Regions from separate parts of the Cohaesibacter intestini genome, predicted to be linked through region 2. Evidence: riboswitches for the same ligand, from Rfam matches in the RefSeq annotation. Region 2 holds a riboswitch; the other holds the start of a gene.

Region 1 (15,466 bases), on a different contig from region 2:
AGTTCAAGCTCTCCTATCTGTTCATCTCGCATGATCTATCGGTGGTCAAATATCTGGCTGACCGGGTGATGGTGATGTATTTCGGCGAGATTGTCGAACATGGTACGCGGGATCAGGTCTTCAATGACCCGCAGCATGACTATACCAAGACCTTGCTGGCTGCGACCCCGCAGACCAGCATCGAGAATATCCGTGCTCGCGTTCAGAAACAGGCCAGAGCCTGATCTGAGCGTATTGGTCAGAATAGAAAAACCCGCCCGATTGATCCTCTGGCGGGTTTTTCTTTGCCTTGTTGCAGGATTTCATAGGCCAAGATAGCGCTTGAGTGCCTCGCAAGGGGACGCAAAGACGGCATCGGTCCGGCCGCACTGGGCGATGTGACCTTCATCGACCAAAGCGGTGATGTCGGAGGCGATTTTTGCGTCTTCGGGATGGTGGGTGACCATGATCACGGTCTGGCCATTCTGGCGGGAGAGATCCGCGACCAAAGCCAGCATTTCCTTGCGCAGGGCTGGCCCCAGTGCCGCGAAGGGTTCATCGAGCAGCAAAACGTCCTTCTTGCGCAGCATGGCGCGGGCGAGACTGGCGCGTTGGCGCTGGCCGCCGGAGAGGGCTCGGGGTAGGCGGTTGCCCATGTCCGTGAGGCCGACCTGATCGAGTGCTTCGGCGACGGCTCCTTGCTCAGCCACCGTCAGTTTGAGCGAGGGATTGATGCCAAGGGCCACATTGTCTGCGATGGACATATGGGCAAAGAGATTGTGCTCCTGAAACAACATGGCGACCGGGCGTGCTGCAGGGGGCAGGGGTGCAAGATCCTGCCCGTTGATGCGGATCTGTCCCGGCCCGATCGGCAAAAAGCCGGCAATGGCGTTGAGGATGGTGCTCTTGCCCGCACCTGACGGACCGATCAGGGCGCAGAACTGGCCCTGTGCGAGCGACAGATCTGCGGTCAGTTGCCAGTCATCCAGCGCGATATGTAGCTTTTTAATCTTGATCACGGCCACCAAGTCCCTTGTCAAAGAGGAGAAAGACAGCAAAGGCAAACAGGGTCAAGAGCAGACCGGAGCCATAGGCCTGATCCATGCGGTAGGCGCCCATTTGCTGGTAAAGATAAAGCGGCAAGGTCGGCTCTGAAGGGGAGCCAAACAGGGCGATGACCCCGAGGTCGCCCATCGACAAGGCCGCTGCGATGCCAAGGCTGAGGCCCAACGGCCGGCGCATGAGTGGCCAATGAACCAGCCGGATGGCGGCCCTGCGATCCATGCCGAGATGGAGGATCTGACGGCCATAATCGCGCTCAACCCGCGCCATGGCGGGAGACAGGATTATGAGCGCGAAGGGGACCGCTTGCAGGCCATTGAGCAGGCTGGTGAGGGGCAGGGCCAGATCATCGACCGAAATATGTTGATGCAGCATGACAAACAGCCCGGCACCCAAGGCAATGGGTGGGGCAACGAGGATGGCAAAGCCCGGCAGCTCGCCAATGCGCCGTCCTTTGCCCTTGAGATGCAGCGACATTTGCGCCAGCGGCAGGCTGATCAACAGCATGATGGTGCAAGCGCCCAGAGAAACGCTAACAGAGCGCAGGCTTGCCATCAATATGGCATCCAGATCCACACCATGCACCATCAGGCTGAGCGCGCCGCGCCCAAAGGCTGCAAGCAAAGGGGAGGCCAGAAAGGCCAGTGCCAGAGCAATCACCATGCCATCGAGCAGACGCAGAAGCGGGCTGGTGCGGTCTTGTCGGTTGATCAGACCGCCAAGGCTTTGGCCCGTGTCATGGTCTTTGGTGATGGTGCGGAACAGCAAGGCTAATCCGGCGCAGAGCAGGATCTGAATGCAAGCAAGGATCGCGGCGCGTTCAAGATCGAATTCAAAACGGATGGCCTGATAGATGGCCAGTTCGATGGTTGTTGCCTTGGGGCCGCCACCGAGCGCCAGCACGACCGTGAAGCTGGTGGCGCAGAGCAGAAAGACGAGCGCGAATATGCCGGGCAGGCGTTCGCGGAGCATTGGCCACTCGATATGGCGAGCGACCTGAGCGTGCTTCATTCCCAATTGGGCGGCCAGACGCCAATGCTCGGACGGAATCGTCAGCCAGCCTTGCAGCAGAATGCGGGTTGCCAGTGGCAGATTGAAAAAGACATGCGCCAGCAGAATACCGAACAGGCCATAAAAAGGCAGCTCTGGCAGGCTGATCGCTGCGGACGCTTTCGCCATCAGGCCATTGCGGCCCCAGATGGCGATCAGGCCGAGAATGGCGACAATCACCGGCAGAATGAAAGGGGCACCGAACAGGGACAGGATCGCGCCTCTGCCTGGAAAATCACGGCTGGCCAGTGCACGGGCCAAGGGGATGGCCAGCAAAGTGGAGAGCAAGGCGGAAAGGGTGGCTTGCAACAGGGTGAAGAAGATGGCGCGGCGAATATAGCGCTCCGAGGCAAGATCGATGAGAGCCGTTAGCGGAGAGCCATCGGACAGGCTGTCACTGGCGACCGACCAAAGGGCGATCAGGCTGGCAATGACCAACCCGATGGGGAACGCAAAGGCAAAGGCAGCGGGGATGCCGTAGCCGAAAATGCCGCTTTTCGCCTTCTGCTGCACGTTGTTGCCTTTCCAGTGGGACGCACCGCCCGATGGTCCGGGCGATGCATTGATCAAGGAGAGATTATTGGCTGAGGGCCGAAAGCCATTCATCCAGTGCTTCGCGGCGGATGGACGGGACGTCCTTGGGTGCGATCAGGCGGGCTTTGTCCGGTTGGACCAGTGTGCCAAAGGCTTCAGGCAACTCGGCCTTGTCAAGCGCCACCGGATACATCCAATTGGTGGTCGGAATGACCTTTTGCGCAGCCGGGCCAGTCAGATAAGCAAGGAAGCTCTTGGCGAGGTCCTTGTGGGCGCTTGCTTTGGTGATGGCGGCCAGTTCAACCTGCATATAGTGACCATCGGCAAAGGCGGCTGCGTGATAGTTGGTCTTTTCTTCTGCCACGATGTGATAGGCCGGGGACGTGGTATAGCTCAGCACCATCTGGGCCTGCCCTTCAAGGAACATGCCATAGGCCTCCGACCAGCCCTTGGTGACGGTGACGATACGTGGGGCAAGCTTGGCCCAGACTTCGCCGGCCTTGTCGCCATAGACATCCTTGATCCAGAGCAGCAATCCAAGACCCGGGGTGGAGGAGCGTGGATCCTGAATGAGGATCTTGAGATCTTCGGGCGCATTCAGCAGCTCATCGAAGCTCTTGGGCGCGTCTTCCACTTTGTTGCTGTCATAGACAAAGGCAAAATAGCCCCAGTCAAACGGCATATAGGTGGAGGCATCCCAGTCAATCGGCAGGGAGAGGTGATCTGTCGTCAGGCCGTGGGCCTCGAACAAACCGCTTTTCTCGGCATCGGCGACAAGGTTTGAGTCCAGCCCCACCAGAATGTCGGCTTTGGTGTTCTTGCCTTCAAGACGGACGCGGTTGAAGGTCTCGGTTGCATCCCCGGGTGCGACATAAGTCACCGTGCAGCCGCAGGTCTCTTCAAATCCTTTCTTGATGGCAGGGCCGGGGCCCCATTCGGCAACAAAGGAATCATAGGCGTAGACGGTGAGGGTCGGCTTGTCGTCGGCGGTTGCCGAAAAGGATGTGGACGCCAAAAGGGCGGCGCTGATGAGAGAAAGGGTCAATGCCTTCATGTGGTTGTCTCCAACGGGTGGGTTGTCTCCAACGGGTGTGAGGGATTTGCGCGAGCGCGCAGGCCGTCACAATGGGGGAGGCGCCCGGCCAACGATGATGATGGCAAGACGCCCAAGCGATTGACCGGATTGGGTCGTGGGGAGGGAGGCTTTGGAAAAAGCTTCGTCTCTTCCTACGCCGGTGTGATCCGGATCAGGTTCTACGGGTTCGCGATGGTGCATCTCAGCTCGGATTGTCCAACTTTGAGACATCCGAGCACCCCGGGACAGTGCGGCATTCTAGTGATAAATTGTCGAGAAGACAATCAAGCAAAGTGCGATTTCCCGCTATCGGTGGGAGGCGGATTTCTCTTCTTCGACCATGGCTGCCATTTCGCTGGCAATGTCGAGCACATCCTGTAGTTTCTGCTCTTTGGCGCGGCGAATGTCCTCCTCGGTCAGCTCCCTTGGGGGCGGGGCCTCTTCCGGTGTGGCCTCGGGAATCTTGTCCTCATCGGGCTGATTGGGATGTTCGAGATAGGTGATTTCGGTTTCGGTCTGGAAGGCCGGGTTGGCACATGGAGTGCGCTCTATGCGCTTTGTGTCCACCTCGGCGAGGAAGGCGGCAACCAAATCGTTGAGCTCGTCTTTGACGAAGAGCGGAGCGTGCCCCTGTCCCGGCACTTCGTGAGCCTGACAATCAGGATGGCGGGCCACCATCTGGCGGACTGTTTCAGCTTTCAGAATGTCGGAGTGTGCGCCGCGCAGCACCAGAACCGGCGCGTGGGACATGGCGAGGAACTGCGGCCAGGCGTCTGGCAAGGGAATTGAAAGATCAACGTCATTCATGGCCTTGGCAATGGCGATATCATAGTCTCTGGCTGGCTTGCCATTGTCATCGCGGAAAGTCATTTGGGCCATTTGCTGCCAGTTTTCTTCGCTCAGGGCTTCGAACTGACCGGAATTGGCAATCTTGACGAACGAGATTGCATCGTCCCAGTCCTCCACCGGCTTGGCGCGATTGAGGTAGGTCTTGATGCGAGCCAGACCCGTGACGTCAATCACCGGGCCGATATCATTCATCACTGCTGCTGCAATGGCGGTGGGGCGCAAGGCCGCAATGGCCATGGTGAGAAGGCCGCCACGCGAGGTGCCGATGAAAATGGCCTCATGCAGTCCGGCTGCGGCCAGCGCATGAAGGGCGTCATTGGCCTCGACCACAATGTTGTAATTCTCCGGATTCTTGTCATAGTCGGACGGACCACGTCCGCGGCTGTTGAGGATCATCACGAAGCGGGGATTGTCCGGGTCGCTGGCAAGACGCTCCGCAAGGGGGTGAAAGTCCCGGCTGTTGCGGGTGAGGCCCGGCAGGCAAATGACCGGCGTGCCCGTCCACAAGCGATCGCCAAAGACTTCGCCTCGCAGGATCAGTCCGTCACCAGCGGTGATTTCAAACCGTCTTACAATCGGCTGCATCGGGTCGCTCATCCTTGTCACTCCCATAAAAGGAGGCAAGTCATGACAACAACCTGCCTCTCTTTTCGTCTTACCCTGTCTCATGCCTGCTGCCAAGAGATAGAAAGTCTCAGAGGCCGCAGCAGTGTCGCGCGTTGCGCGCTATGGCTGGCCGCGTTTCAGGTCTTTGGAAATGTCCAGCGGGCGATCATGGATTCGCGCCTCGTAAACCTGCAAATTCTCCATCAGCTTCATGACATAGTCCCGCGTTTCGGTGAAGGGAATTCGTTCCACCCAATCGATGGCGCTGACCCGGTTGGTGCGCGGATCGCCAAAGCGTTCGATCCACTGGGGTGGACGGCCTGGGCCCGCATTGTAGGCCGCGAAAGTGAGGATGTAGGAGCCGCCAAAGCGGTCGAGATTCTCCTTGAGGAAATGGCTGCCCAGCCGCACGGCATATTTGGGGTCGCTTGTCAGCTTGGCGCGAGAATAGCGCACTCCGACTTTTCGTGCGGTGCTTTTGGCTGTGGCGGGCAGCATCTGCATCAAACCGCGCGCGTTGGCATGGCTGACGGCCTGAATGTTGAAGACGCTTTCCTGCTTGGTCAGGGCATAAATCAGGGCTTTGTCGACGCCATTGGTCTTGGCCGAGCGTGGAATGACATTGAGCGGGAAGGCCATCTTGTGGGCGGGCATGTTACGACTAAGGGCAATCTTGCCGATCTGGACGGCATATTGATGCAGGCCATAGTTCTGGGCCAGACGGTGCGCGAGCGCGATTTCGGACGGATCATCGAGGGCGCGGGCCAGATGGCGGAAGAGCGGACCGGAGCGTTTGCCGTGACCCACTGCCTTCAGGCGCTTGATGGCTTTGACCAGTTCGCGCCGGTCAAATCGTGCCTTGACCTCGGCGCTGGCTGCTGGTGGATGGGACAGGCGCAACCGTGTCTGGCCAAGCTCTTCGAGCGCCAGCTGGCCATAATAATAAACCGGACTGGCGGCCGCCTTGTAGAATTTCTCTGCTACCTGCCGGTTGCCAGCGGCTTCCCATGCGCGGCCCTGCCAATAGAGGCCGCGGGATTTGTCCCGGTCTCGGCTCGCCTGTTTCCAGCTCTTTTCAAAATGCACCGCTGCGGTCTTGTGGTCCTTGAGATAACGCAGAGCAAAGAAGCCCGCATGAAACTCCGCCTCGGAGATATCCTTGCCAGACTGGGCCGTGTGGCGGGCTGCAATCTTGTAGGCACGGCGGGCATCGCCCTTGTTGAGCATGATGCGCGACAGGAGACGACGTTCAATCCACCATTCGCGATGATTGATTAGTTTCTTGGGGTCACGCGGGGCCTTGATCAGCATATCAGCAGCTTTGGTGACCTTGCCGCTGCGGCGCAGATGCTGGATGTAAGAAAAGATGTAGCCCGGATCGGCGCGGAGCGAACGCGGCACCGCGCTTAACTTGCTGCTGGCATTGCGTTTTTTGCGGATGACCGCCACGCGTGCGTCGACCAGACGTTTTTGGCCGTTGGTCAGCAGCTTTTTCATCCGGATTGCCCCATTGGCGCGTTCGCGATAGAGCAAATAGCTGGCACGGTGGAAGTGGTCATCGCGGCCCAGCACGGAGCGTAGGTTCGACAGGATGCGGCTTTCAAGCTTGGCGGACAAACCTTCGCCGCGCCAGATTGGACGAATGATCCTTGCCGCCTGTTTGGCTTTGCCAGAACGGGCATGGGCGATGGCCACCTCAATGGCTGCACTGGTGGATTTCGGGATCTGGTTGCCAAAGGCACGAGACAGGGCCGGGCCGGGCGGAGTTTCGCGGGCGAGCGCTTCCTCGATCCTGCGCACCGTCAGGCTGCGACTGGGCCAGTTGGTTTTGCGGTCATAAAAGGACTTGATCTCATAGGCAGGAAAATCGCGATAGGCGCCGACGGTCAGGATGTAGGTCAGGATTGCCCGGTCAAGCGAAGGCTTCATGCCTTTGTGAATCGCCAGAGCCACCTTGGGCTTGCGTTTCGACAGCGCATCAAGGGCCTGTTCAAGCGAGCCTCGTTGTGCGGCAATGTCTGTGCGATGGCGTTCCACCTTCGGCAAGGCCGCTTTGACTGGTTGGCTGGTTGCTGCTGGCTGGGATGCGGCAGCAATCGGAGTGAGACCCGGTTTGGTCTTGGGCAGGACCGACAGGCTCTCGGGATGCTGGCCGTTGTCTATGCCATGGGTGTCGATCAGATGCTCGACGGTCTGACGGGTCAGATTGACCGGAGCAGGGGTGATCGACCCAGCCGCAGGTGGAGCCGGCACAGGGGGCGGCACAGGGGCCGCGACTGGGGCAGCGACTGGCGCTGCATCCGGCTTTGGCTGCGGCAAAGGCGGGGCGATACCTGCACTTTGGGCGAGGCTTTGGGCTGACAGGGCGATCAGTGTTAAGGCCGTTAGCGCAATTCTGTGCATAGATGAGAGCATACCTGCTTGAAAATTTTCATATTTATCGGTTTATCTTTCTTTGGGACATCAATCTTGCAAAATTATGATGAATAAATCCCTTCGGGGATGACAGATTCGATTTTGTTGCATGACAGGCCAAATCGTGGTGTTATGCGCCCAAGCTTACGGCAAATTGCCGGAAATGGCGGTTAATTCGGCAATTTGCTGGATTTTTTAGTTAAAATGACAAAAGGTGCGCTGAAAATAATATTCAGACCACCAAAAAAGAGGAAACGCAGCATGTTCAAAGGATCTTGCACCGCTCTTATCACCCCTTTTCGTGACGGCGCTGTGGACTACAAGGCCTTTGAGTCTTTTGTCGACTGGCAAATCACTGAAGGTACGCATGGTCTTGTACCGGTGGGCACCACCGGAGAATCCCCAACGCTTAGCCATGATGAGCACAAGAAAGTTGTCGAAACCTGCGTCAAGGTCGCAAATGGGCGTGTGCCCGTGATTGCGGGTGCGGGCTCTAACTCGACCACGGAAGCGATCGATCTTGCCAAACATGCCGAGAAAGCCGGTGCCGATGGGGTTCTGTTGGTGACGCCTTATTATAACAAGCCTTGTCAGGATGGCCTCTATCTGCATTTTAAGGCAGTTGCTGATGCGATTTCCTTGCCGATCATCATGTATAACATCCCGCCTCGCTCCGTAATCGACATGAGCGTCGAGACCATGGCGCGATTGTTTGAGGATTGCGAGAATATCGTTGGTGTCAAGGATGCAACCGCAGACCTTACCCGCGTCACCCGTCAGCGTTTGGCAATGGGGCCGGACTTCATCCAGCTGTCCGGTGAGGATCCAACCGCGCTTGGTTACAACGCGCAGGGTGGTGTGGGCTGTATTTCGGTCTCGTCAAACGTGGCTCCGCGCCTGTGCAGCCGATTCCAGGAGGCTTGTCTGGAAGGGGACTGGACCACCGCGCTGGAATTGCATGACCTCTTGTCCCCTTTGCATCGCGCCATGTTCCTCCAGCCAAGCCCGGCTGGTGCCAAATATGCACTGTCGGTGCTCGGGAAAATCGAAAATGAGATCCGTCTGCCCCTGATCTCTGCCAAGGAAGAGGTGAAAGCCGAGATTGAAGATGCAATGAAGGTTGCAGGTCTGATCTAAAGGGCTTATCTGTGTTGCCATGGCACAGAAAAAGAAGAAAAGCGATCCGAACAACCGTGTTGTCGCGGAGAATCGGAAAGCGCGACACAATTATGAGATCGGCGATGTGATCGAGGCAGGGCTGCAGCTCAAGGGCACGGAAGTGAAGTCCTTGCGGCTGGGTGTTGCCAACATTGCCGAGTCTTATGCGTCAGACGAAAATGGTGAAATTGTCCTGATCAATTCCAATATACCCGAATATGATCAGGGCAATCGGTTCAACCACGAACCACGCCGTCCACGCAAATTGCTGTTGCATAAACGCGAAATCGCCAAATTGCTGCAAGGGGTCCAGCGCGATGGGATGACCATTGTGCCGCTGAAGCTCTATTTCAATGACAAGGGTATTGCCAAGCTGGCGATAGCCCTGGCGAAGGGCAAGAAGGACTATGACAAGCGGCAGGACGCCAAGAAGCGCGACTGGCAGCGCGACAAAGCCCGCTTGATGCGTGAGCGGGGATAAGATCAGCCATCCATCCGGGAATGGGGCCCGGATTTTGGGTTTGTCTGGTCCGCTTGACCGTCGTCGAGTTGCTGTTCTGAATGCGCCTTGGTTTCATCTGAAAAGGCAAGACGCGGATTCTCTTACCTTTTGAAAGGCTATGCAAGCAGAACAAACCAGCCCTTCGAGGAAAGAAGGGGAAAACCGGATTTGGGGGTTTCATATTCTGCGAAGGCCTCTATAAAGATGACACTTCCATGACGCGGGGTGGAGCAGCCCGGTAGCTCGTCAGGCTCATAACCTGAAGGTCGCAGGTTCAAATCCTGCCCCCGCAACCAACTTCAAGAATTCCGGTTTCTTGACTTGCCTTCTGGCAGGCGGTTTGTCATGGATTGCGCGAAACACAGATGTGTTTCATTGGCGCGGGGTGGAGCAGCCCGGTAGCTCGTCAGGCTCATAACCTGAAGGTCGCAGGTTCAAATCCTGCCCCCGCAACCAATTTGTCCTGTTTTTTGTTGCTCTTGCAGGACTGACGGCAAATCCTCCAATCTATCTGGTTTCTCCCGATTTGTTGTAGCTGACAGATTGCCTGCCATATCGCTATTGCGCGACTTGAGCAAACCATCGATTTCCTGTCGATAGCGCTCGGCCATGTCGGGTCGGAATGCTTCAGGCTCTGGTGCTCCCTGCGCCAATATGGCCTTGGGTGTTTCCTTGCGTTTGGGATTGCAGACTATATTGACGTGGTTGGAGATGTTGTATCTGGCATCATCCATTGTTTTGTGGACCCGGTTGCTGGCCAACATAGCGCAGTCAAATTTTCTCATGTTCTCAGTTGACTTACGCTTTTCGCGGGTGAGGTTCACAAAGGAAAACAGAGCGAGCGTTCTAGTAGTCCCAACTTTGGTATTCTTCGCTTTCCGACTTCATCATTTCATATAGCCAGACCATTCGATCAAGGTACCAACTTTTCCCCAGATAGGCCAAGGCGACGCCAAGGACTGCGCCCCAAATGGAGTAGTAGATGATCGACCAGATTGCTATCAGCATACCGATTGAAGAAATCGTATTGAGTATCGAGTAAAGAGGAGTTTTGTGAATCTCCGGAATGTCGATCCTGTCCCTGTTGAGATAAACCCTTTCGCCCAGCACCGATCTGGAGGCCCAGTTCTTTGTTGATTTTGGTTTGGGAAAAAAGATGGGATTCAAAAACATCCAAAACAAGGATGCGAGCCCTGGGATCAAACACCACCAGCCGATCCAGACCCGACACCAAAAAGCCAATACAATAATGGGGAGGACAGAATATCTTGTCCAGACACTCCAAGGGTTGGAATGCTTCATCCAGTTTTCATCTGTAAGCCTAAAAACATTCGCGACTTTTCGTTCGAGCGTCATTGTGCCTTACCTTCTCCAAAATCGGGTTTTCAACCGTAACCAAGTAAGCGAATTGGCTACAATCAAATTGTGTCTTTTCAAGACTATTCTTCTCGGCTGGCGGTTTGGCACCCAAAACTCGATGGGAAATCCGATGCACCTTTTTCTATTTGTCGCGGATCACGATAGATCGAATAGCCTCAAGTGGGTCAGGGCATGTCCAAATTTCGCTTTTTGATTGTTGTGACGATCGTGCCAAGGCGGCTGGAATGGTGCTTTACCTTGTCACCGGGCATTAGCATGATCTTGTCGGTGATTGCGGCGTTGATCGAGTCATTGACGACTGATCGAAATCCCGACATTCCGGTCAAGAAACGCCCTGTCATGGCGTATTTTGCACCTAGGGTGATCTTGGCTTTGAGGCTGGGGGGACGAAACAACACCCCTTCGGTGGTGCCGGACAGAAGCACTTGCTGGGTCTCGATGCGCCCCGTGGGCAGCAGGCCAACCGGGTTGCCGTGATGAGTCCATTTTGTCTCTGATCCGCTCTTCAAGGCAATATCGGTCATGGCGCGGAAGTCCTCGATCATCATGTTGCCAGTGGTCAACTGCATAGGCTCGCCGTTCAGGCTGGTGCCAATCACCTCGCTTGCAATGAAGGCCTGCCAGTCATCTGGCACCACCATATAGGGGCCGGTGGGGAAGAATCCGGGCAAGCTCTTTGCATCCGTAAAACCAATGCCACTGAGGGTTTCTTCATTGTCAGGCATTCCGTCCAGCATCACCTTGCGATCACTGAAGTCTCCGCAAAGGAAAACCAGCTTCCGCGCCGCGTCAAAATCTTCGAGCTTTGCGATGGGGCGGTCAAAGCTCATGCAAAGTTCCACCTCATAATCAATCATCTGGTGCTCGGGGTCGATTGGCAGGCTGGATATGGAGGGAGTTGGTTCGGTGAGGCGGGGAAAATAGAACGGGGTTTCGTTGTGCACCTCTGTTCCGTGATCGAGAAAGTTCGTTCCAAAGGAAATATGTCGGGAGCCTTGAACAGCTGCAAGCAACTGCGTCTGATCGAACGACTGGGCCGTCTTCTGGTGCGCATCAGCCATCTGGACGAGTGCCGGTCGTCCAAAATGGTCCAGAGCATCAAAAGGATCATTGAGGTCTCTCCCAGCCATCACACTGAGATCGATGGCCTTGGCTCCTTGCCCCGTCAACTCGGTGACCAGCAGCATATGGGGCATGCCGTCAACATTGGCGCGTGCAAAGGTCAAGGCCTTACCCGGATTTGCAAGCTGGGAGATCGGCAACGCCGCCTCGATGGGTTGGGTGCGCGACACCATTGGCAATTGCAAGGCGACGAATAACGCCCCATAGCAGGCCGCGATTGCAACAATAATGTAATAGAAATATCTCAAAGTGCATTCCTTCACTATTTTCAAAATATCCCCAAACGAGGCTTGGAAAATTGTCTGACAGTGCCATAATATGAAGAATCACTCATATTTTTAATTCGCATTCGATTGACCGCAATGATTGACTTATCTTTCTGACTTATATGACTAAAATTCACTTGATCATAAAGCACGAAGCCTCTCATTCATGTTCTACCGAGCACGGAGCACTCTGATGAACAGCAAGAAAACGCCATCTCAATCGTCCGTTCGCCGGCGCCCCAAACAGGAGCGAGCAAAAGTCATGGTGGAAGCGGTATTAGAGAGTACGCAGTTGCTGCTGGCAGACGTCGGATATGAAGCCACCAATACGACACGCATTGCCGAAAGAGCCGGAATGAGCATTGGGTCGCTGTATCAATATTTCTCCAATCGCGATGAGATCATCGAGGAGTTGCAGCGTCGACATCATCATGAGACGTCTGCCATCATGGAGAAGGCATTTGCAGAAGCGGAATCGTTGCCGCTTGACGATGCGATCCGCAGGCTGGTTCGGGCAACGGTTGACCTCCACCAAAATGAGCCTGAGTTGCATCGCGTCCTGACCGAAGTCGTGCCAGTATCGGTCAATGCGGAAAGCAGAGCCGCCATGTCCGAAAAGATCGACGCAGCACAACAAAGACTGTTTCAGCGTCTGGCCAGCGAGCTTCCTATTCGTAACATCACAGCCACTGCACTTGTCATCCGTGAGACGGTGGAGGGCAGCATCCACCGCGCTGTCCTCCATGGTCATTCTGGATATATAGACGTTGTCGCTGAAGAGGTGGTGCGAATGGTGATCTCGTATCTCAGAAGCCACCAGACAGCCTAAAGAAGTGTGGCAGCATCACACTGCCACACTTCTTCGACTAGAATTCAAGTGACATCTTGACGCCAAAGATCGGCGTGATGTCATAATCTTTGTCATAGACCTTTTTGCCGTTCTTGTCATTGAACTGCAGGTTCCCCCCCAGCGAGGCTCCAACGGAGGCTGCGATGGTTAGATTTTCCCGCGGGCTGTAGTTGGCTGTGAAGGCAATCGGCACATGGCTTTGTTTGCCTATGCCACCAGAAATAGGATGATTTTTGTTGAGCCGGAACTCCGTGCTTTCATATCCGGCTTCCACGCCAAACTTGAGGGCATCGCTCGCCTGATAGGACAATTGCAAGTTCGGGCCACGACTGACAACCGAACCCGCCCCTGTCGACAGGGACCAGTCGTCATGAAATTTCCAATCCAAAACCAGAAACGGGAAGAGGCTGATGTCGTCTTCGCTGCCTTCAAATGTGCTGAAGACACCGACGCCCGGCCCGATCAACAGGTTGGGTGACATTTGCCAGGCCACAGCGCCGATGGCGCCATACGTTATGCTGTCCTCGAATTCAGCACCTGACTGTCCCGAATAGGAGAGTTGAGGCGAGAAGAACAGACCGCCGCGCTCCATGAAAGGCATGTTGACGGGCAGGGAAAGGCTGAATTCATCAACATCAAGTTTACTCCGGCCAAGAACATTGGCATCGAAATCATAGTGGGTGCGTCCCAAACTGAATTCCGCTCCATATGATGTTCTTGGTTCGGGAGCCCATGTTAAAGCAGCATCCAGGCTGCCGCGATACCATTGCAGTTTGTTGCCCTTGCCCAGCTCCGATTTTCCGGATCCCATGACAGCCACGCTCGTGCTGAAGGAAAGCTTCGGGGCCCCTTCCTGGGCAATGGCCGTGGGTGCTGTCAGGCACAGGATGAACATTGACAGAGCCGTCTGAAGCGACTTTGAAAATTTGGACAAGTAAGCCTCCTAATCGATGGTCAAAGCCAGAAGATGGAGCCTTCTGCGCCAAGAATCCATTCGCGTTCTCTTGGTAATTCAAGCGAGTTTAACGGCTTAATTTCAATTGCTTAGCGGGGTAGTGAAGGAGATTTACTGTCTGTGTTCATGTTTGTGAGATCAGGCTTGACTTTTTCATGCTTACAAAAAAATGCAGGCCAGTCAGGGGACTGGCCTGCATTGTTGCATTTTCGTTCAATCTTCCGGACTGAAGCGGCCGAGGTTACACCTTGTTCCTTGCTTTCACTTCACTGAAAGGTCAGTTGGCGGCCCGGTTCCGGCGTCGGCTCATGAACTTCTGGGTCGGAGATTTGGCCAGACCGAGGACAACAACGCCCAACACCAGGATTGTGAATGTCATTGTCAGCGGTTTGTTGACAAAGATACTCCATGACCCTTGTCCAAGCATGATCGACTGGCGCAGATAGTTTTCTGCCAAGGGTGCCAGAACCAGAGCCAGAATGAACGGACCGGTTGGATAGTTGGCGCGTTTCATCAGATAGCCGATGGCACCGAAGACGATGGTTACCCAGACATCGAAGGTGCCATAGTTGATGGAGAAGGCCCCCACCAGACAGAAGGCGACGACGATGGCATTGAGGTGGTTCTGAATCAGCCGCAGGGCGTTCACAAAGACCGGGATCAGCAAGATGTTGGAGCCCAGCAGGAACAGGTTGGCAATCGTCAGGCCCGCGATGGTGCCCCACACGATGTCAGCCGACTGGATCATCAGCATCGGACCGGGGTTGAGACCAAACATGATCAGAGCGCCGAGCATGATGGCGGTGCCACCCGAGCCGGGAATACCAAGGGTCAGCAGAGGAATGAGGGAACCGGGAACCGCTGCATTGTTGGCCGCTTCGGGACTGGCCAATCCTTCGGACGCGCCTTTGCCGAACTTGTCCGGCTGTTTGGAGAGTTTCTTCTCGGTGATATAGGCGATGAAGGTGGCGATGGTGGCGCCTGCTCCGGGCAACACGCCGATGCCTGTGCCAATTACCGAGCCGCGTAGGGTTGGAAAGCTGATATGCTTGAGTTCTGCCAGATCGGGGATGAATTCGCTAAACTTGAATTTGGGTTTGCCCATATTCAATTTAACGCGTTCCTCGATATTGACCAACACTTCGCCAATACCAAACAGACCGATGATGACAGCAACAAAGTCCACCCCTTCGATCAGTTCTGGCACGACGGCGAAGCGCACATTGCCCGAGACATAGTCGCTGCCGATGGTGCTGAGCAAGACGCCGAAAAGGGTAGCCAGAAGGGCTTTGAGCGGATCGGACCCTGCCAGCACAATGATCATGCTAAGCCCAAGCAACATGAGCAGAAAATACTCTGGTGGCCCAAGGAAGATGGCATATTCAGCGATGATTGGTGCAAAGAAGATCAGCATCAACAGACCGAAAATGCCACCAACGAAAGAGGCAATCGCGGAGATGCCGAGCGCTTGCCCCCCCTTGCCCTTCAGCATCATCGGATAGCCTTCCATGGCCGTCACGATGGCGGGGGCATCGCCGGGGGTGTTGATGAGAATTGCCGTCAGACGCCCGCCATACATGGTGCCCATATAGACGCCGGTCAACAAGGAGAGGCCTGAAATCGGGTTCATTCCGAAGGTCAGAGGCATCATCAGGGCAATGCC
Region 2 (15,466 bases):
GACTTTGGTCCGCTGATCGCTAACCCGCGTACCCTGCTGCTCGGTGCTGCTGCACAGTTCGGCGTGTTCGCAACCTTCATGGGTGCTATTGCTATCGGCTTTTCGCCACAAGAAGCTGGCGCGATTGGTATCATCGGCGGCGCCGATGGCCCAACCTCCATCTTCCTGGCCAACAAGCTGGCTCCGCACCTGATGGCTCCGATCGCTGTTGCCGCCTACAGCTACATGGCCCTCGTGCCTATGCTGCAGCCACCGGTAATGATCGCTTTGACCACGCCTGAAGAGCGTATGATCCGCATGAAATCCCTGCGTCCGGTTTCCCGTCTTGAGAAACTGATCTTCGCAGGCATGGTAACCGTTGTTGTTATCCTGCTGGTTCCTGCGGCTGCTGCTCTGATCGGCATGCTGATGCTCGGCAACTTCCTGCGTGAAAGCCAGGTTACCGAACGTCTGACCAAAGCTGCGCAGAACGAGATCATCAACATCACGACCATCTTCCTTGGCACCTCTGTCGGTATCACCATGACCGGCGAAGCCTTCCTGAACGGCTCGACCCTCGGCATTCTTGCCCTCGGCGTTGTTGCTTTCGGTATCGCAACTGCCTGTGGTGTTCTGATGGCCAAGGTTATGAACAAGTTCAGCAAGGACAAGATCAACCCGTTGATCGGTTCGGCCGGTGTGTCTGCTGTGCCAATGGCTGCTCGTGTGAGCCAGGTTGTTGGTCAGAAATACGACCAAGGCAACTTCCTGCTGATGCATGCGATGGGTCCAAACGTAGCTGGTGTTATCGGCACCGCAGTTTGTGCCGGCTTCTTCATCGCTTGGTTCACCTAGGATCGGATTTGGGGCCGCGTGCCCCACTTCCCAAAAGACGAAGCCCGGACGGTTCCCCGTCCGGGCTTTTTTTATGTCGGGATAAGACCCGGGCGCTGTTTATTGCGGAGCCAGCGCCCGGGCGGATCCTGAGGCCTGCCCGATGGATGATCAGGCTTCAAGATCGAAGCGGTCGGCATTCATCACCTTGGTCCATGCTGCCACGAAGTCGGCGACGAACTTGGCCTCATTGTCATCCTGCGCGTACACTTCCGCATAGGACCGGAGGATCGAGTTGGACCCAAAGACCAGATCAACACGGGTGGCAGTCCATTTGACCGCACCACTTGACCGGTCACGCAGTTCGTAGAGATTGCCCTCTTTGGGGTTCCATGTGTAGGCCATGTCGGTCAGGTTGACGAAGAAGTCTGGCGTCAGCGCCCCTTCACGGTTCGTGAAGACCCCATGTTTGGTGCCACCATAGTTGGTGCCAATAACGCGCATGCCACCGACCAATACGGTCATTTCCTTGGCGGTCAGGCCCATCAGCTGGGTGCGATCAAGCAGCAGTTCCTCAGACGAGACCACATAATCGGCCTTCTGCCAGTTGCGATAGCCGTCGGCAACCGGTTCGAGCGGATCGAAGGATGGTGCATCGGTCATCTCGTCGGTTGCGTCGCCGCGCCCCGGAGCGAATGGCACGGTTACATCATGGCCTGCAGCCTTTGCCGCCTGCTCAATGCCGACATTGCCGGCCAGCACGATGATATCGGCAACGCTGGCACCGATTTGGGCGGCAATTGGCTCCAGCACCGAGAGAACGCGGGCCAGACGGTCCGGCTCATTGCCCTGCCAGTCTTTTTGTGGTGCCAGACGAATGCGGGCACCATTGGCTCCGCCACGCATGTCGGACCCACGATAGGTGCGAGCACTATCCCAGGCGGTGGACACCATGTCAGTGACACTGAGACCGGAGGCGGCGATTTTCGCCTTGGCGGCTTCAACACCATAGGCGGTGCTGCCTGCCGGGATCGGATCCTGCCAGATGAGATCTTCCTGAGGCGCTTCCGGGCCGATATAACGGACTTTTGGTCCCATATCGCGGTGGGTCAGCTTGAACCAGGCACGGGCGAAGACTTCGGAGAAATAGTCCGGATCCTTGTAGAAGCGTTCGGAAATTTCACGATAAGCCGGATCCTTGATCATCGCCATATCGGCGTCGGTCATGATTGGATTGTAGCGAATCGAGGGATCTTCCACATCAACGGGCTTGTCTTCTTCCTTGATGTTGATCGGCTCCCACTGGTTGGCACCGGCCGGGCTTTTCTTCAGTTCCCAATCATAGGTGAAGAGCAGGTAGAAATAGCCATTGTCCCACTGGGTCGGGTTGGTGGTCCATGCCCCTTCAATGCCGCTCGAGACGGTCTGGCGGCCGTGGCCGGAGCCATTTGGATTGTGCCAGCCGAGGCCTTGCGCGTCGACATCTGCGGCTTCGGGGTCCGGACCAAGCAAGTCGGCATCGCCATTGCCATGGCATTTGCCAACCGTATGGCCACCGGCAGTCAGGGCGACGGTTTCCTCGTCATCCATTGCCATGCGGGCAAAGGTCTCGCGAACATGCTTGGCGGTTTCAAGCGGATCAGGATTGCCGTTCACCCCTTCCGGGTTCACGTAAATCAGGCCCATCTGTACGGCTGCGAGCGGATTGGTCATGGTGTCCGGCTTGGCCAGATCGCCATACCGCTCGTCACTTGGTGCCAGCCATTCTTTCTCGGCACCCCAATAGATGTCCTGTTCCGGATGCCAGATATCTTCGCGACCAAAAGCAAAGCCAAAGGTCTTCAGCCCCATCGATTCATAAGCCACGTTGCCAGCCAGAATCATCAGGTCGGCCCAGCTCAGTTTGTTGCCGTATTTTTTCTTGATCGGCCAGAGCAGGCGACGGGCCTTGTCGAGGTTGACATTGTCCGGCCAGGAGTTGAGAGGCGCAAAGCGCTGGTTGCCTGTGCTGCCGCCGCCGCGCCCATCGGCCAGACGATAGGTACCGGCAGAGTGCCAGGCCATACGAATCATCAGGCCGCCATAATGGCCCCAGTCAGCAGGCCACCAATCCTGACTGTCCGTCATCAGGGCGGTGAGGTCGGCCTTGACGGCTGCCGCGTCCAGAGACTTGACTTCTGCGCGATAATCGAAGCCGTCATCCATCGGATTGGTCTTGGTGTCATGCTGATGCAGGATATCGAGGTTGAGGGCATTGGGCCACCAGCTCGTCGCTGACTTGCTGGTTTCCGTGTTGCTTCCGTGCATGACCGGGCATTTGCCGGTTGTGTTGGTTTTATTCTGATCCATCGGGTCCTCCGTTACAAGCTTACTTGGTGCATGTCGCAGCTGGTCTGTTGGTCGCCTGCGCGTAATGCGCGCGCAGATCTCGTTTTGATTGCATCCACACTAGCAAGGGAATGTGATAATTTAAAATTGCATTTTCTGAATTGGCTGATAGGATTTTCTTATGAACAGGATCTCCATGAAACATCTGCGTTATTTCGATGCTCTGGCCCGACACGGTCATTTTGGTCGGGCCGCGGAAGACTGCGCCATTTCCCAGCCGGCCCTGTCGGTGCAGATCCGTGAGCTCGAGCAGTTGATGGGCGTGCCTTTGGTGGAGCGTGGATCGCGACAGATCCATCTGACCGGGCTCGGCGTGGAATTTGCGGAGCGGGCGCAAGCGATATTGCGCTCGGTGGGGGAGTTGGAAGATCTCGCCCGCGCCGCCCGCGGTCCCTATTCGGGACAATTCCGCTTTGGCATCATTCCAACCATCGCCCCTTACTTGCTGTCAGACATCATCAAGACGCTGAGCGTACGCCTGCCCGGCCTTGAATTGCGGCCAAGGGAAGCGAAAACACCTGTTCTGGTGCAGGATTTGCTCGAAGCGCGGTTGGATGCCGCCATTTTGGCGCTGCCTTTATCGGAAAGCTCTTTGCATGAGGAAGCCTTGTTTGATGAGGAGTTCGTGCTGTTGCGCTCAGCGGCCGATGCGGGACAGCCCGTGCCCAACCCGGACGGGTTGAAGGAAATGCAACTGCTGTTGCTTGAGGAAGGCCATTGTTTCCGTGATCAGGCCATTTCCTATTGTTCAGGCAACGCGGTGTTGCCGCGCAACCTGATGGAAGGCAGTTCTCTGAGCACATTGGTGCAGATGGTCGGTGCCGGAATTGGCGTCACCTTGATCCCGGAAATGGCAGTCGGCGTCGAGGTCCGCTCGGCGGCGGTCTCGATTGCCCATCTGCCCGAACCAAGGCCCAAGCGGACCATCGGGATGGTTTGGCGCAGGACCAATCCTTTGCTTGAACAATTGGTTCAGATCGCTGACATTGTCAGAGAGATCGGATTGAATCGGCCTGCCGTGACGGATTCCCTTGCCAGCAACACTGATGCGGCCTTGCTCCCCACCAGTTTTGCCTGACCAACGGAGCGCTCGTCAAGACAGGCGATACGTAGGAGATGACACCATGTTGCTTGACACCCCTCTTTGCGATTTTGGCTGGGACGCACCGGATTTCACACTGAAAGATGCCCATGGCAAGGCGCACCGGATGCAGGATTATGTCGACAAGGGACTGTTGATCGCGTTCATTTGCAATCACTGCCCCTATGTCAAGGCCATCGCCGACCGGATGGCGGCTGATGCCCGAGTTCTGCAGGACAATGGCATTGGCGTGCTTGCGGTGATGTCCAATGATTATGCCAATTATCCTGATGATGCACCGGGCAAGATGATCGAATTTGCCGCCAAGCATGATTTCCCCTTCCCCTATTTGATCGATGAGGATCAATCCGTGGGACGTGCCTATGGTGCGCTTTGCACACCGGACTTTTTCGGCTTGAATGCAGACGGCAAGTTGCAATATCGCGGCCGTCTGGACGATGCGCGCATGGAGGATGCGGCAGGGCGCACACCGGAGCTGGTCAATGCCATGCTGGCCATTGCCAAGACCGGACAAGGGCCACAAGACCAGTCGCCCAGCATGGGCTGCTCGATCAAGTGGCGCGAAGGTTAAGTGTCCCGCAACCTATTCCTTTCTGCGTGAGGCAATCCACCTCATTCAATTGCCCATGCAATTTTTGCTAAGCCAAAGCCAAGGACCGAACGGCAAGTCGGCCCTTTGGCGCTGGATCAATGTCAGCGCCTTGCGGGGCGGTTAGACTGTTCTCAACCACGGGCTTTTCGAGGACCTCAGTATGAAGATCGATTGGGAACAGCACCGCCGCGAGGTGCACAATCTGGGGCAGGTACAGGACTTTCTGAAGCAGATCGTCTATGGCGGCAATGATGGCATTGTCACCACCTTTGCCATTGTCGCCGGGTTTGCGGGCGCACAGGCCGAGGGCACGGCCCAGATCGGGGCCATTGCCGTTCTGGTCTTTGGCCTTGCCAACCTGTTTGCCGATGCCGTTTCGATGGGGCTTGGGGAGTTTCTCTCCACCCGGTCACAAAAGGACATCTATCTCAGCCAGCGCAAATTCGTCTATCACGAGCTGGAAACCAATCCGGCTCACGAACAAGCCGAGTTGGTGCAGATGATGACCGAACGCGGCATGGAGCAAAAGGCAGCGCACGAGGTGGCGGGCAAGCTGATCAAGTGTCCCGAACTGGTCGCCGACCTGATGATGAGCTACGAGTTGGAAATGCACGACATGCGGCAGGTGTCTCCTGCGCTCGACGGGCTGGTGACCTTCCTTGCCTTTGTGCTGTTTGGCTCGGCGCCGTTGGTGCCCTATTTCCTGATGGATGCCACCGACACAACCTTCCTTCTGTCGGTTGTCGCAACCTTCGGTGCACTGGTGGCCTTGGGACTGATGCGCTGGTGGTCAACCCGCGAAGGGCTGCTGCGCTGCGTAGGCGAGACGGTTTTGGTGGGCACAGCCTGTGCGCTGGTGGCCTTCATCGTCGGGGCGCTGGTCGGCTAGGTTTGGCAATCCCTATTGGGGACGGGTGGGATCGAGATATCGCTTCAACAGCCAGTCTGCGCCCTTGTGCAGACTGAGGGTCATGGCGACAATCAGCACCAAAGCGGCAAACATCAACTCGATCCGGGTGCGGGCATTGGCCATCAACATCAAATAGCCAAGGCCCTTTGACGCGCCGATCCATTCGCCAATCACCGCCCCTGTCGGTGCATAAGTGATAGCGATGCGAATACTGGCGGCCAGATGCGGCAGGGCGTGCGGCAAGCGCAGCCAGAATAGCGTTCGGACGGGACTGGCCCGCGCGATGTGGGCGAGGTCCAGCGTGGCAGCAGGGGTCGAGATCATACCATCGAGCAGTCCCGACATGATGGGAAAGAAGACCAGCAGGATCGTCATGACGACTTTCGGCTCCATACCATAGCCGAACCACAGGGTGAGGATGGGGGCGAGGACAAAAACCGGAATGGCCTGAGACGCATTGAGGATCGGCCGCAGGTTGAGCCTTGCGACTGGCGACAGCATCATGGCCACCGCAAAGGCCACGCCGAGCGCCGCGCCAATAACAAAGCCTGCGGCAACTTCCCCCAGCGTGACCAGCAAATGCTCGCCGAGCAAGGCGCGGTTGGACCATATGGCTTCAGCCACTGCAATCGGGCCGGGCAGAATGAAACGCGGCACCAGCTCGAGCCATGGTATGGCCTGCCAGACAGCAAGCAGGGAAAAAGGCAGGATCAGCTTGTTCATGGGCTTTCCTTCACACCTCTGATCCGCTTGATCAGATCAGCGGCGGCCATGGCGAGCGGCATATGATCAAGGGAGTGGGGGCGCGTGCCCCGCAAGGGTGGCACAGGCTGAAGCTGGTGATTGGCCAAAAGCCAGATCTGGTCGCCCAGCCGCAGAGCCTCGAACGGATCATGGGTGACCAACAGCACCCGGCGCCCGGCAAATTGCGCGTGGGCCAGTTCCTGCATCGCTGCGCGGGTGGCTGCATCAAGGGCCGAGAAAGGTTCGTCCAGCAGGATCAGCTCCGCGTCGCTCATCAAGGTGCGGGCCAATGCCACCCTCTGACGCTGACCACCGGACAAGCTGTCAGGCATGCGGTCACCCATATCGGCGAGCCCCACTTGGGCCAAGAGATGCTGGGCCTTGTCCTTGTCCGGATTGCGCCCGGCCAACTGCTCGACCAGCATGACATTATTCAGGATCGAGAGGCGCGGCTGCATCAGATCGGCCTGCGCCATCCAGCCGACGCGGTGGGGCACACTGAGGGTGCCTTCAAACCGGGCCGAAATATCCAGCCCGGCAAAGAGCCGCAGCAAGGTGGACTTGCCCGCCCCGGACGGGCCGAGCAAACAGGTCCAACCCATGGGAGGGGTCAGAGAGAAAGGCTCAATGAGCCTTTCTCCATCAAGCATCAAATGCCCGGTCACCTCTATCCGCACAGATGCGGTCATTGCGCCCCCAGATCGCGGGCGATGGTCTCAATTGCGGGCGCTTCGTCAATCATGCCGACGTCCTTGAGATAGGCGCCAAAGGCTTTGTATCCTTCAACGTCCAGACTGATCGGGTCGGTCGCGAATTTCGGATAGGTGTCAAACCAGGCCGCATGATTGAGCTTGTCGTCGAGTTCCGCACCATAGGATTTGAACTCATTCCACGTGCCTTCCGGGTCGGCAAGGATGTCCTTGGTGGCGCGGGCTGTTGCGCTTAGGAATTTTTTCACATCAGAAAAGTTGGTGCGCTCGGCGCTGGCTTCATAGATCAGCTCTTCATAGCTTGGCACGCCATGTTCTTCTGGCAGGAAGCATTTGCCTTTGCGATCAACGGCTTCCATTTGATGCAGCTCGAAATTGCGGAACGCTCCGGAGGTGGCATCCACCCGGCCAGCAGCCAAGGCGGCGGTCAAAGCAAAATTGACATTGATCTGCTCGACCTCAGAAGGCTCAACCCCATTGCTACGCAGCATGCGGTGCAGCAATGCTTCCTCAATGCCGGGCACGGAAAAACCGACACGCTTGCCTTTGAGATCGGCAAGGCTTTTGATCGGGCCATCGGCGTCGACCATGACACAATAGAGCGGCGAACTGACCAAAGTGCCGACACGCACCACGGGCAGGCCTTCTTTATGCTGCAGATAAAGCTGTGGCTGATAGGAAACCGCCAGATCAACCTTGCCAGCAGCGGCCATTTTCGGCGGATCGCTGGGGTCGGCGGGCGCGATGATGGTGACGTCAAGGCCCGCTTCTTTGAAATAGCCGCGTTGTTTGGCGATGATGATCGGGCCATGGTCTGGATTGATGAACCAGTCGAGCATCACAGAGAATTTGGTTTCGGCAGCGGTGGCGGCCGTACCTGCGGCAGCAGAGGCCGCCAACATCAGGGCAGCGAGAATAGATTTCATGACATTACGTCCTTAGGGCAAAGAAATGATCGGTCGGGCCGTGACCATGACCAACAGACAGGGCATCGGCGGCAGCAATCGCCTCAAATATGAAGGCCTTGGCGGCTTTTGCGGCTGCAAGGCCATCTTCAGTGAGCGCCAGATGGGTGGCGAGCGCCGACGACAAGGTGCAGCCGGTGCCGTGGGTGTTTTTGGTATCGATGCGGCGTGACGGCAGCCAGACGGTCTGATCCTTGGTGAGATACAGATCCGGGCTGGTCTCATCAGCCAGATGACCGCCTTTGAGCAAGACTTGCTCTGGCCCCATGGCCAGCAAGGCGCGGGCCTGCTGTTCCATTTCGGCCTCATCCCTCGCTTCGTCCACACCGAGCAGGTCGGCGGCTTCAGGCAGATTGGGGGTGATCATCGTGGCGCGGGGCAACAGGATGGCGCGCATGGCGTCCACCGCATCGGCCCGCAGCAGGCGGTCGCCGCCCTTGGCAACCATCACCGTGTCGAGCACCATTGGCGCGTCGCAAGGTTTGAGCGCCTCGGCTACGGCTTTGATGATTTCGGCGCTGCCCAACATGCCGATCTTGATGGCATCGACCCGGATGTCATCAAGGATCGCTGCGATCTGGGCAGTGACGAAATCCGGCTCGATGGTCAGAACACCGCTCACCCCTTTGGTGCTCTGAGCGGTCAGCGCGGTGATGACGGCCATGGCATAGCCGCCATTGGCCGAGATCGACTTGAGATCCGCCTGAATGCCCGCCCCACCCGACGGGTCAGACCCGGCAATCGACAGGATATTCGGGGTTCGGGATGCCGCCATTAGGCCTGCCTCCATTGGGCGACCAGTGTTTCGGTTGCCGCCTTCGGGTCATCGGCGGCAGAAATCGCCGAGACGATGGCAAGCCCTGCGCAGCCTGCCGCCTTGACCGCCGGGATATCGGCTGCCTTGACGCCGCCAATCGCAACGCTTGGGACCGGGGCTGCAGCAACGATATCCGCCAGTCGCTCAAAGCCGATGGGCGGCGCATGATCGATTTTGGACGGGGTGGCCCGCACCGGACCGATGCCGACATAGTCAAGGGTGCCCTCCGGCAAAGCCGCTGCGACCGCCATTTGCACTTCATTCTCGACAGAAAGGCCGAGAATCTTGTCGGGGCCGAGCTTGGCACGCATGGCCTTTGGGTCACCATCGGACTGGCCCATATGCAGCCCCGCCGCGCCGCAGGCCAAGGCCACCTCGATGCGGTCATTGATGATCAAGGGGACATTGTGGCGTTCGGCCAGGGCCACCAATGTCTTGGCGCGGGCGATCAGGTCTTCATCGGACGCAACCTTGTCGCGCAGCTGGATGATGCTGGCACCGCCTTGCAGGGCAGCTTCGACCAGTTTTGCATCCGGGTCATGTGGGGTGACGAAATAGATGGACAGATCCATGATCAGGCCTCCTCGATCCGTGCCCCGGCGGCAAGGTCGGCTGGCGTGATCTCATGAAGGGCATCAATGAAGGCGACCGCAAAGCTGCCGGGCGCGGTGGCTTTTTGAGCGGCGCGTTCGCCCGCCAAGCCGTAAAATGCGATGGCCGCTGTGGTGGCTTCCAATCGGTCTTGCCCGACGGCAAAAGCGGCAACCACACCGGTTAGCGAGCAGCCAAGGGCTGTGACCAGCGGCATCAGAGCATGACCATTGGCGATGCTGTAGGCTGTCTCGCCGTCGGTCACAAAATCCACCTCACCAGTGACTGCGACGATGGCGCCAGAATTTTTGGCAAGCGCGATGGCGGCATCCTTGGCGGCGTCAACGCTGTCTGCGGCATCAGCCCCTTTGCCTTTGGCGACCATGCCGCCAAGCGCCATGATTTCAGAGGCATTGCCGCGAATGATGGATGGATTGCAGGCGAGCAGTTTCTCTGCCGTCTCGCGGCGGAAGGCTGTGGCCCCGGCAGCAACCGGGTCGAGCACCCAAGGGGTGCCAGCCGCATCAGCAGCTTTGGCGGCGCTCTCCATCGACTTGACCCATTCGCGAGACAGGGTGCCAATATTGATGGTGAGGGCTGAGGTGAAGCTGGCAAATTCAGCAGCTTCTTCCTCGGCATGAACCATGGCTGGCGAGCAGCCAGCGGCCAACAACACATTGGCCATGACATTCATGGACACATAGTTGGCGATGTTCTGGACGAGTGGCGCATTGGTGCGCATGGTGGATAGATAATGGCCCCAGTCGGTCATTCCAAACTCCTTCTGAGGCGGATGGAATGTCTTCGGGCCTGCCCCCATTATGACCGGGGACCGAAACCGCGACTCCCTCCGCCAGTATTAACTGGTTCAGGTTCAAAGGGTGCTATCTCAGCCCGATGTCGGGCGCCCCTGTCACATCCCCTAGATAAGCGCGTTTGGTGGCCAATTTCCAGAGCCATCGACAGGTTTTTCTCACTCTGCCCGGTGACAAGACACAAAAAACCCGCCCGATCGCCGGTCTGGTGCGGTCTGGCGGGTTTTGTCAGAGGCATCGATTTCTGTGCATCACCACAAGAAAGGCTCAGAGGGTCACCTTGCAAAGGATGCATTCATGGTCGGACAGGGGCCCTTGCCCATCGAGAGAGGGCAACAAAGGCAGGGCTTCCCCACCAAAGCCACGGGCACAGAACCAGTCCAGCTTCATTCGGCGGGTGTCATGGGGGGTGATCAGGCTGTTGCGGGTGGTGACGCCATCCGCCGTCAGGTCCCAATGATAGCCGCGCTCACGAGCGAGATCGAACAGGGTTTCAACGCGCCAGTCATAGTCTGGCGGGATGTGATTGCCGGTATTGAGGTCACCGCCAATCAGCACCGGCAGACCCGGCGCAAAAGCCTCGATCCGGTCGAGCAGATCGGCAAATTGACTGTGGCGATGGGCGGCATCCGCGTTGCTTTCCAGATGGGTGGAAACAACGCAGATCGCGCCCTGCTCAGTCGGCAAAATGGCAGCGACCGCCATCCGTCCACCCACACGCGGCTGGTCCGGATCGGCACCCGGATTGACATCAAGCGAGAACCAATGGCCTTTTTCGTCCAGCCGGAACAGAGCCAGCTTTTCAAAAGGCACGGCAGAGAGGATGCCATTGCCATGCCAGCCGTCGGCATTGAAGCTATCGGAACAGAAGACCCGCTCGGTCGGACCGCCGAGATCCATTTCGAAGAATTCCACCCCATAGGCATAATGCATGCCCAATGCCTTGGCCATCTGGGCGGTGGTGTTGACTTGCGACGTCCGGGCCATGCCCTTGTCCATTTCGCTGAGCAGCACCACACTTGGAGCATGGTTGGCCAGATGGGCGGCGCTGCGATCCGGGAACAGGCAGCGTTCGACATTCCATGCCGCAACCGCAAAGCTTTGCGGCAGGCGATCAAGGTTGCCAGCGCCGCCCACTTCCAACTCCCTCATGGCAGGCAAGGAATTGAGCAATGTATCATGGGCGGCCGTGACCCGCTCGGAGGCCAGAATTTGCTGTTTCTGGTCATCCGTGATGCGGGTCAGGGTCGAGACAAGATTGGTCCCCTCATGCGACGTCATAGACGGGCTCCGCTGTCTTTGGAGAAGAAATGCACCGCGCTTGGTTTGATACCCAGTTTCACCGGACCGATGCCTGTCGGGATATGCTTGGGCACACTGACGGAAATGTCCTGCCCACCGATCTTGCCATGCAGCAAATGATGCGCACCCAACGCTTCGACAATCTCGACATTGCAGTCAAAGCCATTGTCGACATGGATGTCGATATCTTCGGGCCGGATGCCGACCAGAAAATCGCCCTTGGCGTCTTTTGGTAGGGCGGTGTCGAGATGGATATCCTCGCCAATCATCGGACGGCCATCGCCGTTGACCTTGCCATTGAGCAGGTTCATCGGAGGCGCGCCCATGAAGCCGGCCACGAAGGTGGAGGCGGGATTGTTGTAGATTTCGTCCGGGGTGCCGATCTGCTCAATACGCCCTTCATTGAGGACGATGATCCGGTCAGCCATGGTCATGGCTTCGATCTGGTCGTGGGTCACATAGATGGCAGTGACACCGAGGCGGCGCTGTAGCGAGCGGATCTCGATGCGCATCTGGTTGCGCAATTTGGCGTCGAGGTTGGAGAGTGGCTCGTCGAACAGGAACAATTCCGGATTACGAACGATGGCGCGGCCCATGGCAACACGCTGGCGCTGGCCACCGGACAGCTGACTCGGGCGACGGTCGAGATAGTCGGTGAGATTGAGCATCTTGGCTGCATCCAGCACCTTCTGCTCGATCTCGGACTTGGGCAGACCACGATTTTTGAGGCCATAGCCCATATTTTTGGCGACCGTCATATGCGGATAGAGGGCATAATTCTGGAACACCATGGCGATGTTGCGCTGGGCAGGCTCGACATCATTGACGACCCGCTGGCCGATGGAGATCGTGCCGCCGGAGACCTCTTCAAGGCCGGCAATCATCCGCAACAGGGTGGATTTGCCACAGCCGGACGGGCCGACCAGAACGACGAATTCGCCGTCGGGAATTTTGAAGTTGCAAGGTTTGACCGCTTCGAACCCGTTTGGATAAATCTTGCGGACCATATCAAGCGAAACTGAGGTCATGATGGGTATCCTTATTTGTCGGATTCAGTGAGGCCCTTGACGAACCAGCTCTGGAAAAAGACCACGACAGCCACAGGCGGGATGACGGCCAGCAAAGCCAGCAGGTTGCCACGGCCATATTCGGGGATTTGCCCGTCATACATGGTCTGGGTGATCTGCTTGATGCCTCTGAGCAAGGTGAACATGCCTTCGTCGGTGGTGATCATGGTCGGCCAGAGATATTGGTTCCAGCCATAGACGAACATGATGATGAAGATGGCAGCGATCATGGTGCGCGACAGGGGCACCAAAATGTCGATGAAATATTTGATCGGCCCGGCCCCGTCGATGCGGGCGGCTTCGGACAATTCCTCTGGCACCGACAGGAAAAACTGGCGGAAGAAGAAGGTTGCCGTCGCCGAGGCCACCAAGGGCAGAATGAGGCCGGTATAGCTGTTGAGCAGCCCCAGCTTCTGGACGATCTCGTAGGAGGGCAGAATGCGCACCTCGAGCGGCAACAAAAGCGTGGTGAAGATCAGCCAGAAGGCAAAGGTGGCAAAGCGCAGGCGGAAATAGACAATGCCATAGGCCGCCATCATCGAAATGACGATCTTGCCAAGGGCAAAGCCAACCCCGAGGATCAGCGAGTTCTTGAACATGTTGAGGCCGGTATTCTCGCCGGAGAAACCGGACGCGCCGAACAGAGCCTTGTCAAGATTGTTGCCGAACTCGTCGCCGATGGTCAGGCCGGGGCCGTTTTTCAGCACATCGACGTCAGACATGGTGGTCATTTGCAGCACCATCAGCAGCGGCACGATCATCAGCAAGGCACCGAAAATCAGGATGCCGTGATCGACAATAGCGCTGAGTTTGATGCGGTTTTTCCAAGCCTTTGGCGTGGTGACCGGATTGGTTTCAGTTTGGTCAGTCATCATGCGCCCCTCAGGTATAGTGAATGCGCCGCTCGACGAGGCGGAACTGGAAGATGGTCATGGCCAGAACCAGCACCATCAGGATCACCGACTGGGCCGAAGAGCCGCCCAGATCGTTGCCGCGAAAGCCGTCGACATAGACCTTGTAGACAAGGGTCATCGGGTTGGAAGCCGGTTCCCCACGCAGCACCGTGTCGATCGTGCCGAAGGTGTCGAACAGCGAGTAGGTGAAATTGGTGATCAACAAAAAGAAGCCGGTCGGGGCCAGTAGCGGGAAGGTCACGTCCCAGAAGCGGCGCTGGGCCGACGCATTGTCAATGCGGGCCGCTTCCATCACCGAGCGCGGGATGGATTGCAGGCCGGAGAGGAAGAAAATGAAATTGATCGGAATCTGCTTCCAGACCGAGGCCGTGATCATGACAATCGCGGTGTCGGTATAGTCGAGGCCAACGCGGAAATCATAGCCGAACTGGGCGAGAAATTCGGTGATCGGGCCCCAGCGCTGGGAGAACATGACAAGGAAAATGAAGCCCGCGACCGGCGGCGCGACCGCATAGACCCACATCAGAAGCGTGCGATAGGTGCGCGCCCCGCGAATGACTTTGTCGGCCTTGACCGCAAAGAGCAGGGCAATGGCCAGCGACAGGAAGGTCACCGACACGCTGAAGACAATCGTGAAACCGGCAATTCTGAGATATTCGGCATTGTTGAAGATGTCGCGATAATTGTCGAAGCCAACGAAGGTGGATCCAAAACCAAACGGGTCTTCCAGATAGAAAGACAGGCGCAGGGCCTGCCATGCCGGCCAGTAGAAAAAGATGACAATGATCGACAGCTGCGGCAGCAGGAAGAACAAGGGCAGCCATTTGTTGTTGAATGTGGCGCGTTTCACGTCTTGGCCTCTTGAAGCTGGCGCCCTTGGACCACTCCCAAGATAGGGGGCAAACCCAAAGCGCAAAAGAGAAGAGACGACCGCGCGGGAAGCGCGATCGTCCTTTGGAGAGCTCAGAAATGCTTATTTCTGGGTCTTGGAGAAGCGATCAAGAAGGCCGTTGCCTTCTTTCTCGATGGCAGCCAGAGCGCTGTCGATGTCGGTTTCACCATTCAGGAAGCGGGTGAATTCACGGTTTTCGACGTCGCGGATCTGAACATAGAAGCCCATGCGGTAACCGCGGGTATTCTCGCCGGACTGCAGGGAGAGCTGCTTGATGCCAACTTCGGCAGCTGGGAAGCGGTCATAGTGACCGTCTTTTTTGGCCAGTTCGTAAGCCGCCGTGGTGATCGGCACATAGCCGGTCTGCTGGTGCCAGAAATACTGGATTTCAGGGGAGGTCAGGAACTGGAAGAAAGCAGCGGTTGCCTGATTTTCTTCAGCAGGCTTGCCGGACATGGCAAACAGGGACGCGCCACCGATGAAGGTCTGATAGCCTTCTTTGGTGATGGCTTCCCAGTAAGGCAGGTTGGTCGCAGACCATTTGAATGGCAGGTTCTTTTTCAACAGGCCACCGAAGGACCCCGAAGAGCCAATCCAGAGGGCAACATTGCCATCTTCGAATTGAGACTGATTGTCACCCCAAGAGGTGCCATAGAAACCGAAATATCCCTGATCCAGCCATTTCTTGACAGCGGTCCAGTGCATTTTCTGCTCTTTGGAATTGATCAGAATCTTGGTGCCTTTGGCGCCAGCATAGCCATTGTTGTTGGTGGCGAATGGCAGATTGTGGCGCGAGAAGAAGTTCTCGACAAATTCCCACGGCAGGTGAGACTGAGCGAAAGGA

What was found. A riboswitch is a leader RNA that binds a small molecule or an ion and turns the genes downstream of it on or off. The one in region 2 is predicted to bind thiamine pyrophosphate.
Region 1: it holds a riboswitch for thiamine pyrophosphate, as region 2 does, so the genes downstream of both, thiB (thiamine ABC transporter substrate binding subunit) here and thiM (hydroxyethylthiazole kinase) in region 2, are expected to answer to the same signal.

Annotation. Positions count from the first base shown of each region.
Region 1 covers NZ_QODK01000002.1:661,456-676,921, reverse strand. Annotated here, with positions in the region: gene DSD30_RS08640 (dipeptide ABC transporter ATP-binding protein) at 1-224, shown strand, start outside; gene thiQ (thiamine ABC transporter ATP-binding protein) at 303-998, opposite strand; gene DSD30_RS08630 (thiamine/thiamine pyrophosphate ABC transporter permease ThiP) at 985-2,697, opposite strand; gene thiB (thiamine ABC transporter substrate binding subunit) at 2,669-3,679, opposite strand; TPP riboswitch at 3,832-3,953, opposite strand; gene DSD30_RS08620 (alpha/beta fold hydrolase) at 4,007-5,146, opposite strand; gene DSD30_RS08615 (lytic transglycosylase domain-containing protein) at 5,276-7,558, opposite strand; gene dapA (4-hydroxy-tetrahydrodipicolinate synthase) at 7,832-8,707, shown strand; gene smpB (SsrA-binding protein SmpB) at 8,727-9,209, shown strand; tRNA gene DSD30_RS08600 (tRNA-Met) at 9,450-9,526, shown strand; tRNA gene DSD30_RS08595 (tRNA-Met) at 9,610-9,686, shown strand; gene DSD30_RS08590 (hypothetical protein) at 9,665-10,015, opposite strand; gene DSD30_RS08585 (DUF6653 family protein) at 10,077-10,586, opposite strand; gene DSD30_RS08580 (fumarylacetoacetate hydrolase family protein) at 10,775-11,980, opposite strand; gene DSD30_RS08575 (TetR/AcrR family transcriptional regulator) at 12,192-12,827, shown strand; gene DSD30_RS08570 (DUF6268 family outer membrane beta-barrel protein) at 12,865-13,782, opposite strand; gene DSD30_RS08565 (tripartite tricarboxylate transporter permease) at 14,081-15,466, opposite strand, start outside.
Region 2 covers NZ_QODK01000001.1:357,660-373,125, forward strand. Annotated here, with positions in the region: gene DSD30_RS01560 (sodium ion-translocating decarboxylase subunit beta) at 1-834, shown strand, start outside; gene katG (catalase/peroxidase HPI) at 985-3,162, opposite strand; gene DSD30_RS01570 (hydrogen peroxide-inducible genes activator) at 3,323-4,279, shown strand; gene DSD30_RS01575 (thioredoxin family protein) at 4,326-4,874, shown strand; gene DSD30_RS01580 (VIT1/CCC1 transporter family protein) at 5,056-5,784, shown strand; gene DSD30_RS01585 (ABC transporter permease) at 5,797-6,528, opposite strand; gene DSD30_RS01590 (ATP-binding cassette domain-containing protein) at 6,525-7,238, opposite strand; gene DSD30_RS01595 (ABC transporter substrate-binding protein) at 7,235-8,185, opposite strand; gene thiD (bifunctional hydroxymethylpyrimidine kinase/phosphomethylpyrimidine kinase) at 8,190-8,999, opposite strand; gene thiE (thiamine phosphate synthase) at 8,999-9,613, opposite strand; gene thiM (hydroxyethylthiazole kinase) at 9,616-10,404, opposite strand; TPP riboswitch at 10,461-10,554, opposite strand; gene DSD30_RS01615 (endonuclease/exonuclease/phosphatase family protein) at 10,715-11,728, opposite strand; gene DSD30_RS01620 (ABC transporter ATP-binding protein) at 11,725-12,777, opposite strand; gene DSD30_RS01625 (ABC transporter permease subunit) at 12,789-13,577, opposite strand; gene DSD30_RS01630 (ABC transporter permease subunit) at 13,699-14,580, opposite strand; gene DSD30_RS01635 (extracellular solute-binding protein) at 14,704-15,466, opposite strand, start outside.